Martelella mediterranea DSM 17316: one gene and its partner. The protein of the gene in region 2 interacts with the protein of the main gene of each other region in a pairwise test. Links are inferred from orthologs where the notes say so. Each region holds a gene or a part of one and is shown on either strand. Other genes may lie near its edges.

Evidence for each region. Proteins that work in one complex are often made in the same cells at the same time.
Region 1: the proteins of leuS (region 2) and ligA interact in binary tests that used the Escherichia coli proteins (3 or more experiments, as listed by UniProt). The link is inferred for Martelella mediterranea DSM 17316 from one-to-one orthologs.

Annotation. Positions count from the first base shown.
Region 1 is NZ_CP020330.1:2,684,171-2,690,425, reverse strand. Bases 2,503-5,457 are described here. They hold ligA (NAD-dependent DNA ligase LigA), read right to left. Parts: upstream 5,077-5,457; coding sequence 2,929-5,076; downstream 2,503-2,928. Other genes in these bases: Mame_RS12480 (endonuclease/exonuclease/phosphatase family protein), read right to left, coding at 5,315-5,457; Mame_RS12490 (CreA family protein), read right to left, coding at 2,503-2,626. Outside these bases: Mame_RS12505 (50S ribosomal protein L11 methyltransferase), read right to left, coding at 66-947; Mame_RS12500 (SCO family protein), read right to left, coding at 1,019-1,615; Mame_RS12495 (GFA family protein), read right to left, coding at 1,649-2,122; more of Mame_RS12490, read right to left, coding at 2,144-2,502; more of Mame_RS12480, read right to left, coding at 5,458-6,151; Mame_RS12475 (phospholipase D-like domain-containing protein), read right to left, coding at 6,192-6,255. UniProt on the Escherichia coli protein: DNA ligase that catalyzes the formation of phosphodiester linkages between 5'-phosphoryl and 3'-hydroxyl groups in double-stranded DNA using NAD as a coenzyme and as the energy source for the reaction.
Region 2 is NZ_CP020330.1:813,138-821,563, reverse strand. The notes cover bases 2,287-5,424. They hold leuS (leucine--tRNA ligase), read right to left. Parts: upstream 5,118-5,424; coding sequence 2,487-5,117; downstream 2,287-2,486. Other genes in these bases: Mame_RS03710 (YggS family pyridoxal phosphate-dependent enzyme), read left to right, coding at 5,283-5,424; Mame_RS03720 (hypothetical protein), read right to left, coding at 2,287-2,500. Outside these bases: Mame_RS03730 (ParB/RepB/Spo0J family partition protein), read left to right, coding at 1-831; holA (DNA polymerase III subunit delta), read right to left, coding at 887-1,927; more of Mame_RS03720, read right to left, coding at 1,940-2,286; more of Mame_RS03710, read left to right, coding at 5,425-5,948; Mame_RS03705 (DUF1413 domain-containing protein), read right to left, coding at 5,955-6,176; Mame_RS03700 (NADH:flavin oxidoreductase), read right to left, coding at 6,246-7,376; Mame_RS03695 (winged helix-turn-helix transcriptional regulator), read left to right, coding at 7,522-7,860; Mame_RS03690 (DUF1013 domain-containing protein), read right to left, coding at 7,951-8,426.

The DNA.
Region 1 (6,255 bases), 1.9 Mb from region 2 along the record:
GAGGGTGACGAAGGAAGGTGGGGAGAACTTTGTCAGCAGTCTGATGCCGTCCCGAAAGTGACGGCCTACCCTCTCAGCAGCAACGTCACCCAGCCATTGCGCCAATAGGTGCGCTCGTGGCGCATGCCTTGCGTACGGTAAGCTGAGAGCACCTTCCAGCGCTGCTCGGCGAGAATGCCGGACAGGATGACCGCGCCGCCCGGCGCCAGATTGCGCTTCAAGCCCGGCGCGAGCTTCATCAGCGGGCGGGCGAGAATATTGGCGATGATCAGGTCGAACGGCGCATATTCGGCAAAGGCCGCGTGGTGAAAGCCCGGCGCGGTGACGAAATCGATGCCGGAGGCGATGCCGTTCGCGCGCGCATTGTCGCGCGCCACCTTGACAGCGACCGGGTCGATGTCGGTGGCGAGAACCGGGATCGGCCTGAGCTTGCGCACCGCCATTGCCAGCACGCCCGTACCCGTGCCGAGATCGAGCGCGTTCAGCGGCTGCTCGGCCTTCAGCACGGTATCGATCATTTCCAGGCAGCCGCTGGTGGTGCCGTGATGGCCAGTTCCGAACGCCTGCCCCGCCTCGATCTCGATGGCGATATCGCCGGCGCGGCGGTGATCGCGGTCATGCGAACCGTGAACCAGAAAGCGCCCCGCACGCACCGGCTTCAGCCCTTCCAGCGATTTCGCGATCCAGTCGATTTCCTCGATCTCTTCCTTCTCGATTTCCGGACCGCTCTCGCCAAAGACGGATTTCACCACGTCCGCGAAGATCGCCCGCAGCGCGTCTTCCTCGTCCGCGTCGAGATAGACAGAGGCCTCCCAGCGATCAGCCTTCTCGTCGATCTCCATGGTCGCCAGCGCATAGGGCTCCTCGCCGAGCGCCATGGAAAGCGCATCGAGCATCTGGCCCGCGCCGGCTTCATTGGTGGTGACGTAAAGTCTGATCTGGCTCACGGAGCGGCCTTTCCTGAAATTCCTGCCATCCGCGATAAGCCCGCCCGCCGTCAATGGCAAGGCCACAGCCGTCAGTTGATCAGGTTTTCGAGCTTCTTCACCGCCACATCCGGGCTTTCGCCATAGGCGATCGTGCCCTTCAGCACCCCGCCATCATCGAGCAAAAACACCGAGGCATTGTGGTTCATCGTGTAATCGCCATCCGGCTGATCGGGGTCGAGCGGGACCTTCTCGTAGTAGATCCCGAACTTGTCGAGCGCGGCGCGCACCTTGTCGGGATCGCCCGAAATCGCCTCGATGCGATCGGAGACATTGGAAAGGTAGCGCTCCATGGTTTCCGGCCTATCGCGTTCTGGGTCGACGGACATCCAGTAGGCGTTGATCCTGTCGCCATCGGGATCAACCTCGTTGAGCCAGCCGTTCAACTCGTAGAGCGTTGTGGGGCAGACTTCCGGGCAATGGGTAAAGCCGAAGAACAGCGCGGTCGGCTTGTCGCGCAGCGCCTGTTCGGTGATCGGCTGGCCGTCGCCGGCGGTCAACTGGAAGGAGGGACCGAAGGGGACATTCATCATCTCCTCATTGGTCTCGCCGATTTCATAAACCAGCCAGATCAGCACCGCGCATATCACAGCGACGGAAGCCCAGAGCACGCGACGGAAGGTTTTCATGCTTATCCCTTGTTCGGCGCGCCGAGCGCCGCCCTATTCCTCCAGAAGACCGTGCTTGCGGTGCCAGTCCTCGATCGAAAGCTCCGGATAGCCGCCGAAATGGACATGGCCGGGGCCTTCCGGCACGTCCACCCAATTGGCCTTGGAGTCCAGCATGATATGCACGATCTCGGGCGGATGCGGCAAGGGCGTATCCACCGCTGCGGCAATTGGATGCACCAGTTCCGGCCAGCGCTCGTCATAGAGATAGAGCGCGCTGCCGCAATTGCCGCAAAAGTGTCGCTCGCCCTCGCTTTCGCCGTCATGCATGCGGGCGTGGTAGAACCGCTTGTGCTCGCCGCCCCTCACCTCCAGAGTATCCGAGTCTGCGCCAAGATTGATCGCATAACCGCCGCCGCCGGCGTGCTTGCGGCAGATGCTGCAATAGCAGCGCATATAGGGATAGGGCGTTCGGCTTTCGACCGAATAGGAAACCTTGCCGCACTGGCAGCTCGCTTCAAGCCTCATGATGCTCTCCTCGTGCCTGCTTTACTCGGGCGCTCCGTTTTCCCACACGACGTCCTGGCCGTAAAGCGGCACGGTCGACATCGACATCTTGGCGGAGCCCTCGGTGATCTCGCGGGTGTGGGCGAGATAGATCAGGGTTTCATTGGCCTTGTCGTATATGCGCTTGATCACGAGTTGCTTGAAGATCAGCGAGCGCCCCTCGCGGAACACCTCCTCGCCATTTGCGTCGAGGTCGATGTCACCGATCCTGATGGGTCCGGTCTGGCGGCAGGCGATCGAGGAATTCGACGGGTCCTCGAACCAGTTCCCCTTCGACAGCCGGTCGATGATCGAGCGGTCGAAATAGGCGATGTGGCAGGTTACGCCGTCCACTTCAGGATCATGCAGGGCTTCCACGACGATATCGTTGCCGACCCAGTCGACCCCGACCTCGCCCACCTGCTCCGCCTGCGCAAGCCCCGCCGTCAACAGACCCGCGCAAAGGGCAAAACCAAACCGCTTCATATCGAAACTCCCTGAAAATCCATGCTCTCAAGATAGGTTGTCGCCGACGCTATGCAAGCGAACCGCCTGCGAGAAAGCGAGCGAATGGCACATGGCTCTGACGCATAGCCCCCCAATCTTCTCGCCCCGGAGGGGAGAGATGTCGCGAAAGCGACAGTGAGGGGGGAGAGTGTCCCCGCGAACGCCCTCACAGCTGGATACGCTGCGCCACCCTCACTGCCCCTTTCGGGGCATCTCTCCCGCCAGCGGGAGAGAGTATTTGGAGCAAGCGGCAGACCACGTGTCTCCCAAACTGAGCCGGGTTACCCGCCGATCAGCGCCAGCCACTCATCCTCGTCCATGGTCTGAACCCCGAGCTCCTCCGCCTTCTTCAGCTTGGAACCTGCCCCCGGCCCAGCGATCACGATATCGGTCTTTTTCGACACCGAGCCGGAGACTTTGGCGCCCAAGCTTTCGGCCTTGGCCTTCGCCTCGTCGCGCGTCATTTTCTCAAGCGTGCCGGTGAACACCACCGTCTTGCCGGCGACCGGGCTTGAGGTGTCGATGCGCTGCTGGTCGTCCTCCGGGGTCACCTCCTTGAGCAGGCGGGCGATGACATCGGTATTGTTCTCCTCGGCGAAGAATTCGGCGATGGCGCGGGCGACGACAGCGCCGATGCCGTCGATATTGTTGAGATCGTCCCAGGCCTCGCCCTCGCCGCTGGCCGCCTCGCGCATCGCTTTCTCAAAGGCCTCATAGGAGCCGTAGGAGCGCGCCAGCAGCTTTGCCGTGGTCTCGCCGACATGGCGGATTCCGAGGGCGAAGATGAAGCGGTTGAGGGCGATCGTGCGACGCTCGTTGATCGACTCGTAGAGATTGGCGACCGAAGTCTTGCCCCAACCGTTGAAATTCTCGAGCTTGGTGAGCGCCGCCCCCTGCCGCCGCTCCAGCGTGAAGATGTCGGGCGCGGTGCGGATCGCCAGCGCCTCGTCCTCATGTTCGAAGAAGAAATCGACCTGCTTGGAGCCGAGCCCTTCTATATCGAAGGCATTGCGCGAGACGAAATGCTTCAGGTGCTCCACCGCCTGCGCCCGGCAGGAGAACCCCGCCGTGCAGCGCCGCACCGCATCGAGCTTGCCGGTCTTTTCGTTGATCTCGCGCACCGCATGCGCCCCGCAAACCGGGCAGTGATCGGGAAACTGATAGGGTTCGGCATCGTCGGGCCTCTTGTCCGGCACGATGTCGACGATCTGGGGAATGACGTCGCCGGCGCGCTGGACGATGACATAGTCGCCAATGCGGATATCGCGGCCCTCGCGGATCGGCTCGCCGCCGGAGCCCTTGCCGGCGATATAGTCCTCGTTGTGCAGCGTCGCATTGGTCACCACCACGCCGCCGACCGTGATCGGCTCCAGCCGCGCGACCGGCGTCAACGCTCCGGTGCGGCCGACCTGGATATCAATGTTGAGAAGCCGGGTGATCGCCTGTTCGGCCGGGAACTTGTGCGCCGTCGCCCAGCGCGGCGAACGCGAGCGGAAACCGAGCCGTGCCTGCAGGTCGAGCCGGTCGACCTTGTAGACGACGCCATCGATATCATAGTCGAGATCGCCGCGCTCTACGCCGATCTCTCGGTAATGATCGATCAGGTCATCGACGGAGGATAACCGCCGCATCAGCGGATTGACCGGAAAGCCCCATTTCCCGAAGGTCTCGACCATGCCCATCTGGGTATCGGCCGGCATCTCCGACATCTCGCCCCAGGCATAGGCGAAGAATCGCAGCTTGCGCTTCGCCGTCACCTGCGGGTCGAGCTGGCGCAGCGAGCCGGAGGCGGTGTTGCGCGGGTTCACATAGGTGGGCTTGCCTTCTTCCGCGAGCGCGGCGTTGAGCGCGGCAAAATCGCTCTTGGCCATGTAGATCTCGCCGCGCACCTCGACCACCGCCGGCGCGCCCTTCGGCAACCGGTTCGGGATCTCGCTAATGGTGCGGACATTGGCGGTGACATTTTCGCCGGTCGCGCCATCGCCGCGGGTGGCGCCGGAGACCAACACGCCGTCCTCATAGCGCAGCGACATCGACAGCCCGTCGATCTTGGGTTCGGCGGTAAAGGCGATCGAGCCATCCGGCATCTGCCCCAGAAAGCGATAGACCGAGGCGATGAAATCCTGCACGTCCTCATCGGAAAACACATTGCCGAGCGAGAGCATCGGCACGGCATGCACCACCGGCGCAAACGCCTCCGACGGCGTCGATCCGACCCGGCGCGACGGGCTGTCGGCGCGAATGAGGTCGGGAAACCGCGCTTCCAGCGCATCATTGCGCTGCTTCAGCGCGTCATATTCGGCGTCGGTGATCTCCGGCGCGTCCTTGCCGTGATAGGCAACGTCATGACGGGCGATTTCCGCGGCCAGATGCGCAAGCTCCGCCTCGGCTTCATCGCGGGACAGTTCCTCGACCGGTTTCTTCGCCATGTCACACTCCTTCGCGGCTCCCCCGCTGAATTAGAGCGGTTCGGCGCGAAATGGAAGCGGGTTGTGACTTCATTGGCCAGAGCAGCGCCGCGCGCGCCGCAGCGTTCCATTCTGTTTCATAACGCGTTTCGGCGCGTCGCCCTCGGGCTTGACCCGAGGGTCAAGGCAGCTTTCGCCGTGTGGCCTGGATCCTCGGGTCAAGCCCGAGGATGACTCCAGAAACAGGCTGCACGTTCATTCACCCCGAAGCCCGTGCCGTCTCAGTCGTCTCGCCGCTCAACGCCGCCGTATCAAGCAACGCCGTCAGCGGCAGATGGTCGGAGGCGACCCGGGCCAAGAGCGAATCATGGGCCGCCAGGTCGGCGACCAGATCGTCGCGATTGGCGATGATGCGGTCGAGCGCCAGCACCGGCCAGCGGGCGGGAAAGCTCGCCTTGGGCGGCGGCAGCGCGCCGAAACTGTCCTCGAACCGCCGCAGCGCCGAGCCATTGCCCAGCCGCCACTCGTTCATGTCGCCCATGATCAGCGTCGGGCTCTCCTCGCGGTTTCCGAGAAGGCCGATAATGTGATCGGCCTGCTGGCGGCGCGAGGCGCGGAACAGGCCGAGATGCACGGCAACAACACGCAAGTGTATGCCGCTCCTGAGTTCGATATCGGTTAACAACGCGCCGCGAGGTTCCAGCCCCGGCAGTTTCTCGCGGTGGATATCGCGCACCGCGCCGTCGCGGAACAGGAGAACGTTGCCGTGCCAGCCATGGGCGCGAACGCTTGCCTCCGCCGGCACGGCGACCAGGCCGGTTTCATCCTCGATGCGCTTGAGATCCAAAAGCCCGGTGCGCTCGCCGAAACGGGTGTCGGCCTCCTGAAGTGCAATCAGGTCGGCGCCGATCTCGCGGATCACCTCAAAGGTGCGGTCGGGATCGAAACGGCCGTCGGTGCCGACACATTTATGCACGTTATAGGTCGCGACCCTGAGCCCCTCGCCTGCCATCGGCACGACCGAATCCGGACGCTTTCCGTTCTCACGGAAGGAGCGCAACACGGCATTGGCGAGTGGAGATTTGATCGGGATCATGTTTCACACGCAATTCAATAAACATGAATATGGGGTGTTTTCAGAGATACGGCAATCCCAGCCACAAAATCCGGTCGCGGAGCCGGTAGGGGAATGGCCTCTCC
Region 2 (8,426 bases):
GCCGCCCTGATCGGCGATATCGAAAAGCCTGCCGAGACCGATGCGCCGGTCACGGCCGATCGCCGGATTCCGATCGAGTTCATCACCCGCAACCCGCGCAATCCCCGCCGCCATTTCGAGGAAGCGGATCTGCGTGATCTGGCCGCCTCCGTACGCCAGCACGGCATCGTCCAGCCGGTCGTGGTGCGCACCATCGGCACCCAGCGCTATGAAATCATCGCCGGCGAACGCCGTTGGCGCGCGGCGCAGCTTGCAGGTCTCGCCGATGTACCGGCGCTGATCCGCGATGTCGATGACCGCACGGCGCTGGAAATCGCGATTGTCGAAAACGTCCAGCGCGCCGACCTCAACCCGCTGGAAGAGGCCAATGGTTACGAGCTGCTGATCGCCGAACATGGCTATACCCAGAACGATCTCGGCGACATTATCGGCAAAAGCCGCAGCCATGTCGCTAACAGCCTGCGGCTGCTGAAGCTGCCCGAAGGGGTCCAGACAATGCTGGCCGAAGGCGCTTTGTCGGCCGGTCATGCCCGCGCCCTGATCTCCACGCCCGATCCTGCAAGCCTGGCACGGACCATTGTCGAGCGCGGCCTTTCGGTGCGCGACGCCGAGAAACTGGCGCAAAAGGCGATCGAGGGCGGTGGCCAGAGCAACCGGGCGCCGCGCCAGAAGGATGCCGATACGCTGGCGCTGGAGCAGACGCTTTCCGATCGGCTTGGACTGTCGGTCGTGATCGACCATAAATCCAATGGCGGGCAGATTCGGATCAGCTACAAGACGCTCGACCAGCTCGACGATCTGTGCCGTCGTCTGGATCGCACGCCAAATTGATATGACACAATTTTTCTATTCTGATTCAGGTATTTGAAGAGAGAGCAGACCGACGCTAGGCCCGCGTCGCTGCCCGGTTTGACCGAAGCGAGAGCGAAAGCAGCGTCTGCATCGCGATGCTCTCTTCCAGTTCGGGATATTGCCGGGTCTTCAACACCGTATCGGCGAGCAGCCTGAGCGCGCGTGCCGTCGCGGCGCTGTTCCAGGCGCCAAGAGCGCGTTCGAAGATCGGCTTGCGCTTGAAGAAGATGTGTCGCCCATGGGTCTGCATCACCTGGCTTGCCGGCAGGCGCTTGCTCTCCATCTCGGCGCGCATCTGATCGAGCAGGTGAAACTGCCGGATACAGCCATTGAGGATCAGGAAAATCGGCGTTTTTGACTGGGCGGTCTTGGCCATGGCGTGGCGCAGCGCCGCCATATCGCCGGAAAGCACGGCATCCACCGCATCATCGGCGGAAATCGCGCTGGCATCGCCGATCACGGCGGCGACGTGGTCCTCGGTGATCACATCGAGGCCCCGGCCATAAAGCACAAGCTTGTCGATCTCGTTGCGGGTCGCCAGCCGGTCGCCGCCGATCAGCGACAGCAGCAATTGCCGCGCCGGCGGGGTAATTCTCAGCGAAGCATCTGATAAAGCCTGATCGATCAATGTGTTAAGCGCGCGAGCATCATCGGCATAGCAGGGTATCGCGGCGATGGAGCGGGCGCTTTCCGCGGCCTTGCGCATCGCCGTGCCCTTGCGCAGTTCTCCGGCCTCGATGATCAGCGACGCGCCCTCCGGCGGGCTGTCGGCCAGCATTTTCAGCACGTCCGCGAGTGCCTTGTCATTGCCGCCAGCGCGCGCCCAGACGAGTCGCTCGCCGCCGAACAGGCCGATCGCGCCCATTTCGTCCATGATCCGCCCGGCATCGATATCGCCGCTGTCGAGCTTCATCACCGCGAAGGCGTCATCCAGCGGCACGCCCGTGCCCTTCGCGATCAGCGCGGCGCGCTCGCTGACAAGGCCGCGATCCGGCCCGTAGATCAGAAAAACCCGGTATTTGCGCGCATCCTGCCGGAGGAAGCCGTCAAACTGATGGGATTTTATCTCGGTCATCGGCGCCGTGATCTATTGCGGGGCAGGGGCGGGCGGCAGAACCTCAGGCGGCTCCTTGTTGAGCGCGATGGCGAGATCGGCGTTGATGATCTCGGCCACTTCCTTGGAGGCCCGCTGTTCGGCATCGCGGATGGCGCGCAGGCGCGCGAATTCCTGCGAGGGGAAGTCGACAAGCGCAATCGCCTTGCGACGACCGGAGGCCAAAAGCTTGCTGTCGGAGCGGCGGCGAAGCGAATAATCCGCCGTCACGATGGTACGCCCGGCGCTGGCGGTATCGGAGGAATCGTCGACCAGAACCTCGGATGTAATCGCAAAGGCCGAGACATTGACGTCGTATTTCGGATCGGCGCTCTCGCCGAGCCCGCCGGCGGTCAGGAAGATCAGGTCGTTCAGCACATATTGGGCCACCGGCGTGGTGGGCGTGTTGAAGGCGAGCTGGTGCATCTTGGCGTTCAGCGCCGTGCCCTCCGCGCCGCCATAAAGCGGGCGGACCTGGCAGGCGGAAAGCGCCATCAGCGCGGCAAGGGCCGCTGCCGGCAAAGCGGTGCGGAAGAGACGGTCAGACAACAACATTCACGATCCTTTGCGGCACGACGATCACTTTCTTCGGCGTTTTACCTTCCAGCGCGCGCGCCACCGCTTCCAGTTCCATCACCGCCGCCTTGATGCTGTCCTGATCGGCGTCGCGGGCAACGGTCAGTTCGCCGCGCTTCTTGCCGTTCACCTGCACCGGCAGGGTAATCTCATTGTCGGCCGTCAGCCCGGCATCGAAGGCCGGCCATGCGGCCATGGCGATCATACCCTCACCGCCGAGCACCTTCCAGCATTCTTCGGCGAGATGCGGCATCATCGGTGCGAAACAATGGGTCAGGAACAGGCTTGATTCCTTCAGCGCGGCCAGCATTTGCGCATCCGCCTTGCCCTCGGCCGCCTCCGTCAGCGGCGCTGCCAGCACGTTGACCAGTTCGTAGATCCGGGCGATCGCCTTGTTGAAGGCCAGCGCCTCGATGTCAGCGGCAACGGCTTTCAACGTCTTGTGGGCCGCGCGGGAAACCTCCAGCGCCTTGCCATCGGCCCCGGCTTTCGCCTCGATGCCGGCGAGCGCGGGTGCTGCCTCGGAGATCAGCCGCCAGATGCGCTGCACGAAGCGGAACGTGCCCTGCACGCCGGCCTCGGTCCAGACCACGTCGCGGTCCGGCGGGCTGTCGGACAGCACGAAGAAGCGCGCGGTATCGGCGCCATAGGTGGCGAGAATATCATCCGGATCGATGACGTTCTTCTTCGACTTCGACATCTTCTCGATCGAGCCGATCGTCACTTCCGCGCCGGTTTGCAGCAGATAGGCCTTGCGGGTGCCGTCGGTTTCCTCGATCCGCACATCGGTCGGCGAAACCCAGCTTCCCGACGTGCCGCTGCCGCCGAGGCGATAGGTCTCGTGCACCACCATCCCTTGCGTGAACAGGCCCTTGAACGGCTCGTCGTGGTTCACATGGCCGGTCGCCTTCATCGCGCGGGTGAAGAAACGCGAATAGAGGAGGTGCAGGATCGCATGCTCGATGCCGCCGATATATTGATCGACCGGCAGCCAGCGGTCGGCCACGGCCGGGTCCGTTGGCGCGTCCTCATGCGGCGCGGTGAAGCGGGTGTAATACCAGCTCGAATCCACGAATGTGTCCATCGTGTCGGTCTCGCGCCGCGCTGCCTTGCCGCAGCACGGGCAGGCGACATCGCGCCATGTCGGATGGCGGTCGAGCGGGTTGCCGGGCTTTTCGAAGTCGATGTCATCCGGCAGCTTCACCGGCAGGTCGGCCTTCGGCACGGGCACCACGCCGCAATCCTCGCAATGGATCACCGGGATCGGGCAGCCCCAGTAGCGCTGGCGGGAAATGCCCCAGTCGCGCAGGCGGAAATTGACCTTGCGTTCGCCGCGAGGCGCGCCGCGCACCGTCTCGGCTTCCAGCTTTTGCGCAATCGCTTCAAAGGCTTCCGTGGTGCTCATGCCGTCGAGGAAGCGCGAATTGATCATCACGCCGTCATCGGTATAGGCCTCGTCGCCGATTGTGAAGCTTGCGACATCGCCGTCCTTCGGCATCACGATCGGGGTCACCGGCAGGTCATATTTGCGGGCGAAGTCGAGGTCGCGCTGGTCGCCGGCCGGGCAGCCGAAGATCGCGCCCGTGCCGTAATCCATCAGCACGAAATTGGCGACATAGACCGGCAGTTCCCAGCTTTCGTCGAAGGGATGGCGCACGGTGATGCCGGTGTCGATGCCCTTCTTCTCCGCAGTTTCGAGTGCTGCCAGCGATGTGCCGGCGCGCCGCGTCTCCTCGCAGAAGGCGGCGACCTTGTCGTCGTGCTTCGCGGCTTCCTTCGCCAGCGGATGATCGGCGGAAATAGCGAGGAACGACGCGCCGAAGATCGTGTCGGGGCGCGTGGTGTAGACGGTGATGTCATCCATGCCGCCGGCATCGCCGCTGGCGATGTCCCAGCGCACCATCATGCCCTCGGAGCGGCCGATCCAGTTCTTCTGCATCAGCCGGACCTTTTCCGGCCAGTGATCGAGCGTATCGAGCGCGTCCAGCAGTTCCTGCGCGTAATCGGTGATCTTGAAGAACCACTGCGTCAGCTCGCGCTGTTCCACCAGCGCGCCGGAGCGCCAGCCGCGGCCCTCGATCACCTGTTCATTGGCGAGCACGGTCATGTCGACCGGATCCCAGTTCACCTTGGACTGTTTGCGGTAGACCAGGTCCTTTTCCAGCATGTCCAGGAACAGATGCTGCTGGCGCTGGTAATATTCGACATCGCAGGTCGCGAATTCGCGGGTCCAGTCGAGCGACAGGCCCATGGATTTCAGCTGGCCGCGCATGGTGGCAATGTTTTCGTAGGTCCAGTCCTTGGGGTGGACCTTGTTCTGCATCGCGGCGTTTTCGGCGGGCATGCCGAAGGCGTCCCAGCCCATCGGGTGCAGCACGTTGAAACCGCGCGCCCGTTTGTAGCGGGCCACCACATCGCCCATGGCATAGTTGCGGACATGGCCGATGTGAATGCGTCCCGAGGGATAGGGAAACATTTCGAGCACGTAATAGGTCTCGCGCGGGTCGGCATTGTCGGTGACGAAGACGTGTCCGTCATTCCACCGGCTCTGCCACTCGGGTTCGACTTTACGCGGATTGTAACGTTCGGATGCCATGTCGGATTTGCTCGGTTCTTTTTCTTGGGGATTTTGGCGGTGAGCTTCACCATGAAAGCGGTTCAGCGTCAAGCAAAACGGCCCCGAAAGGGGCCTTCCACCGTTGCCTCGCTGCTGGCCTTTGCAATATGGTGACGCCGCAATGGAAATGTGAGGTGTGACGACATGGGTGTGCGCGAGAATCTGGAAGAGGTGCTTGGCCGGATAAAGGCCGCCGAACACGAGGCTGAGCGCACGGACGTTACCCTCGTCGCCGTCTCCAAGACCCATGATGCCGATGCCATCCGCCTCGCGATCGAGGCCGGCCATCGCGTGTTCGGCGAAAACCGGGTTCAGGAGGCGCAGAAGAAATGGCCTGCGCTGAAGGCGGAAACGCCGGATATCGAGTTGCATCTCATCGGGCCGCTGCAATCCAACAAGGCCGAGGACGCGGTCAAGCTGTTTGACGTGATCGAAAGCGTCGACCGGGAGAAGATCGCCCGCGCTCTGGCCAAGGAAATCGCCAAGCAGGGCAGGGCGCCCAGGCTCTATGTCCAGGTCAACACCGGCAACGAACCGCAAAAGGCCGGCATCGATCCGCGCGAGACCGAAGCCTTCCTCGCGCTCTGCCGCGACGAGCTCGGCCTCACGATCGAAGGCCTGATGTGCATACCGCCGGCTGGCGAGAATCCCGGGCCCCATTTCGCGCTGCTGCACGATCTTGCGACCGAAAACAGCGTGCATAAGCTTTCCATGGGCATGTCCGGCGATTACGAGATTGCGATTGCCTTCGGCGCCACCAGCGTGCGCGTCGGATCGGCGATCTTCGGCGAGCGGGATTATTCGAACTGACGCGTCTTAACCGCGCTTGAGATAGACCCGTCCGCCGCCCTTCTTGCGGCCGGTGTCCTCCACCTCGGGAAATTTTCCCTTGCGCACGGCATTCAGGAACTCGCGACCGATCTTCACCTTGTCGCCGATATAAAGCCGGTTCCAGCCCTCGCCATAGAGTGCGGGAAAGTGAAACTCGCCGGGCTCGAGCCCCAGCAACCGGGTTTTTATGTCTTCTTCGTCAAGCATGGTCTTTTGCGTTTGCGTGCCCGGAAAATCGGCTGGCGGTTTTCCGGGCGGATGCATGAAAGGGCCGGCTTAGACCAGCGCGCCCAATGTTTCACGTGAAAACGTGGAGAGCGTTTCGGTCTCGCCGCCCTCGATCTTCTTGACCCATTCCGGATCGGCAATCAAGGCGCGGCCGACGGCGATCAGGTCGAACTCGTCGCGGTCCATACGGCGAACCAGTCTGTCGAGATCGGGCGTTTTGGCATTGGCCTCCGCGCCGCCGAACCAGCCGAGGAAATCGGGGCCGTTGAGACCGACCGAGCCGACCGAAATCGTCGGAACACCGGTGATCTTCTTCGCCCAGCCCGCGAAATTCAGGCCTTCCTCGCCGTCGATCTCCGGAAACTCCGGTTCCCAGAAACGGCGCTGCGAGCAATGCAGCATATCCGCGCCGGCATCCACCAGCGGCTGCAGCCATTCGGCCATCTCGTCGGGCGTGGTGGCGATGCGGGCATTGTAGTCCTGCTGCTTCCACTGGCTGAGGCGGATGATCACCGGCATGTCATCGGAAACCGCCGCGCGCACGGCCTTGACCACTTCCGCGCCGAAACGGGTACGCTCGGTGATGGTCTTGCCGCCCCAGCGGTCGTCGCGCAGGTTCAGGCCCTGCCAGAAGAACTGGTCAATCAGATAGCCGTGCGCGCCGTGGATCTCGACCACATCGAAGCCGAGCCGCTCGGCGTCCGCCGCGGCGCTGGCATAGGCGGCGATCGTGTCGGCGATGTCTTCCTCGCTCATGGCGTGGCCGCGCTTCTCACCGGGCTTGACGAAGCCGGACGGGCTTTCGGTCTCGTCCGGGTTCGGCGGATAATCGGCGGAGGCGATGGTGTTGGCCACATGCCAGATCTGCGGGCCCATCTTGCCGCCGGCGGCATGCACGGTGTCGATCACGTTTTTCCAGCCGGCGAGCGATTTTTCGCCGTGGAAATCAGGAATGCCGGGAAGGTTCTTGGAGTTCGGCCGGTCGATGACGGTGCCTTCGGAGAGGATCAGGCCGACATCGCCCTCGGCGCGGCGGCGGTAGTAATCAGCAACATTCTGGCCGGGCACGCCGTCCGGCGAAAAGCCGCGCGTCATCGGCGCCATCACGATCCGGTTCTTCAATTCGAGCGATTTGAGCTTGAAAGGCCGGAACAGGGCCTCATGGGCGGAATTTGACATCTCGGGTTTCCTTTGCAGCCTTGGGAGGTGTTCTGGCGGCGTAGGTATAAATTGTGGACTTAGTGTCAATAAGGCATTATGTATTGCCTAGGTATAGATGAGGTGACCTGTGACGCATGATCCGTCCCACTGCCCGAAATTTCAGGTGGATTGCATCAACCGGAAGATACTCGACCAGATTTCCGGCAAATGGTCGATCATGGTTCTGACCATGCTCGGCTACGGCCCGCATCGGTTCAACGCGATCAAGAAGCAGCTCGAGGGCGTCAGCCAGAAGGCGCTGACGGATACGCTGCGCAAACTCGAACGCAATGGTGTCGTCGATCGCAAGGTTCTGCCCACGTCGCCCGTTGGCGTGGAGTATGAGCTGACGGCGCTCGGTCAGTCGCTACGCGCCCATGTCATCGCGCTCTACACCTGGACCGAGGAAAACGGCGACGAAATTACCCGCGCCCAGGCCGCATTTGACGAGCGCGCCGCCTGAACGACCAGTCTCCGACAACCGCCTGACAGCAAAAGGGGGCTCGCGCCCCCTCGATCGTTCCGCAATGATGTGGCCTCGGCCGGAAACGCCTTAGCGGTCGTCGTCGTCGTTCTCGTCGTCATCCTTGACGGAATTGCCGAGTGAGGCGAAGCGGGAGAACACTTCGTCGGCGGACATGCCCTTGTCATTGTCCGTACCGAGGTTTTCGGTGTCCTGAGCCGAAGCGAGCGTCGCATTGTCCATCTCGTCGGCAGAGGGCAGGGGCCGGTCCTTGGCGGACTTGCTGACTTCGAGGTCGAGATCGATCTGGCTGCAAAGGCCGAGCGTCACCGGGTCCATCGGCACGAGATTGGCCGCGTTCCAGTGGGTGCGGTTGCGGATCTGCTCGATCGTCGACTTGGTGGTGCCGACGAGGCGGGAGATCTGCGCGTCCTTCAGTTCCGGATGGTTGCGCACCAGCCACAGGATCGCGTTCGGGCGGTCCTGGCGCTTGGAAACCGGGGTGTAGCGCGGGCCCTTGCGCTTGGATTCCGGCACCCGCACCTTCGGTTCGGAAAGCTTCAGCT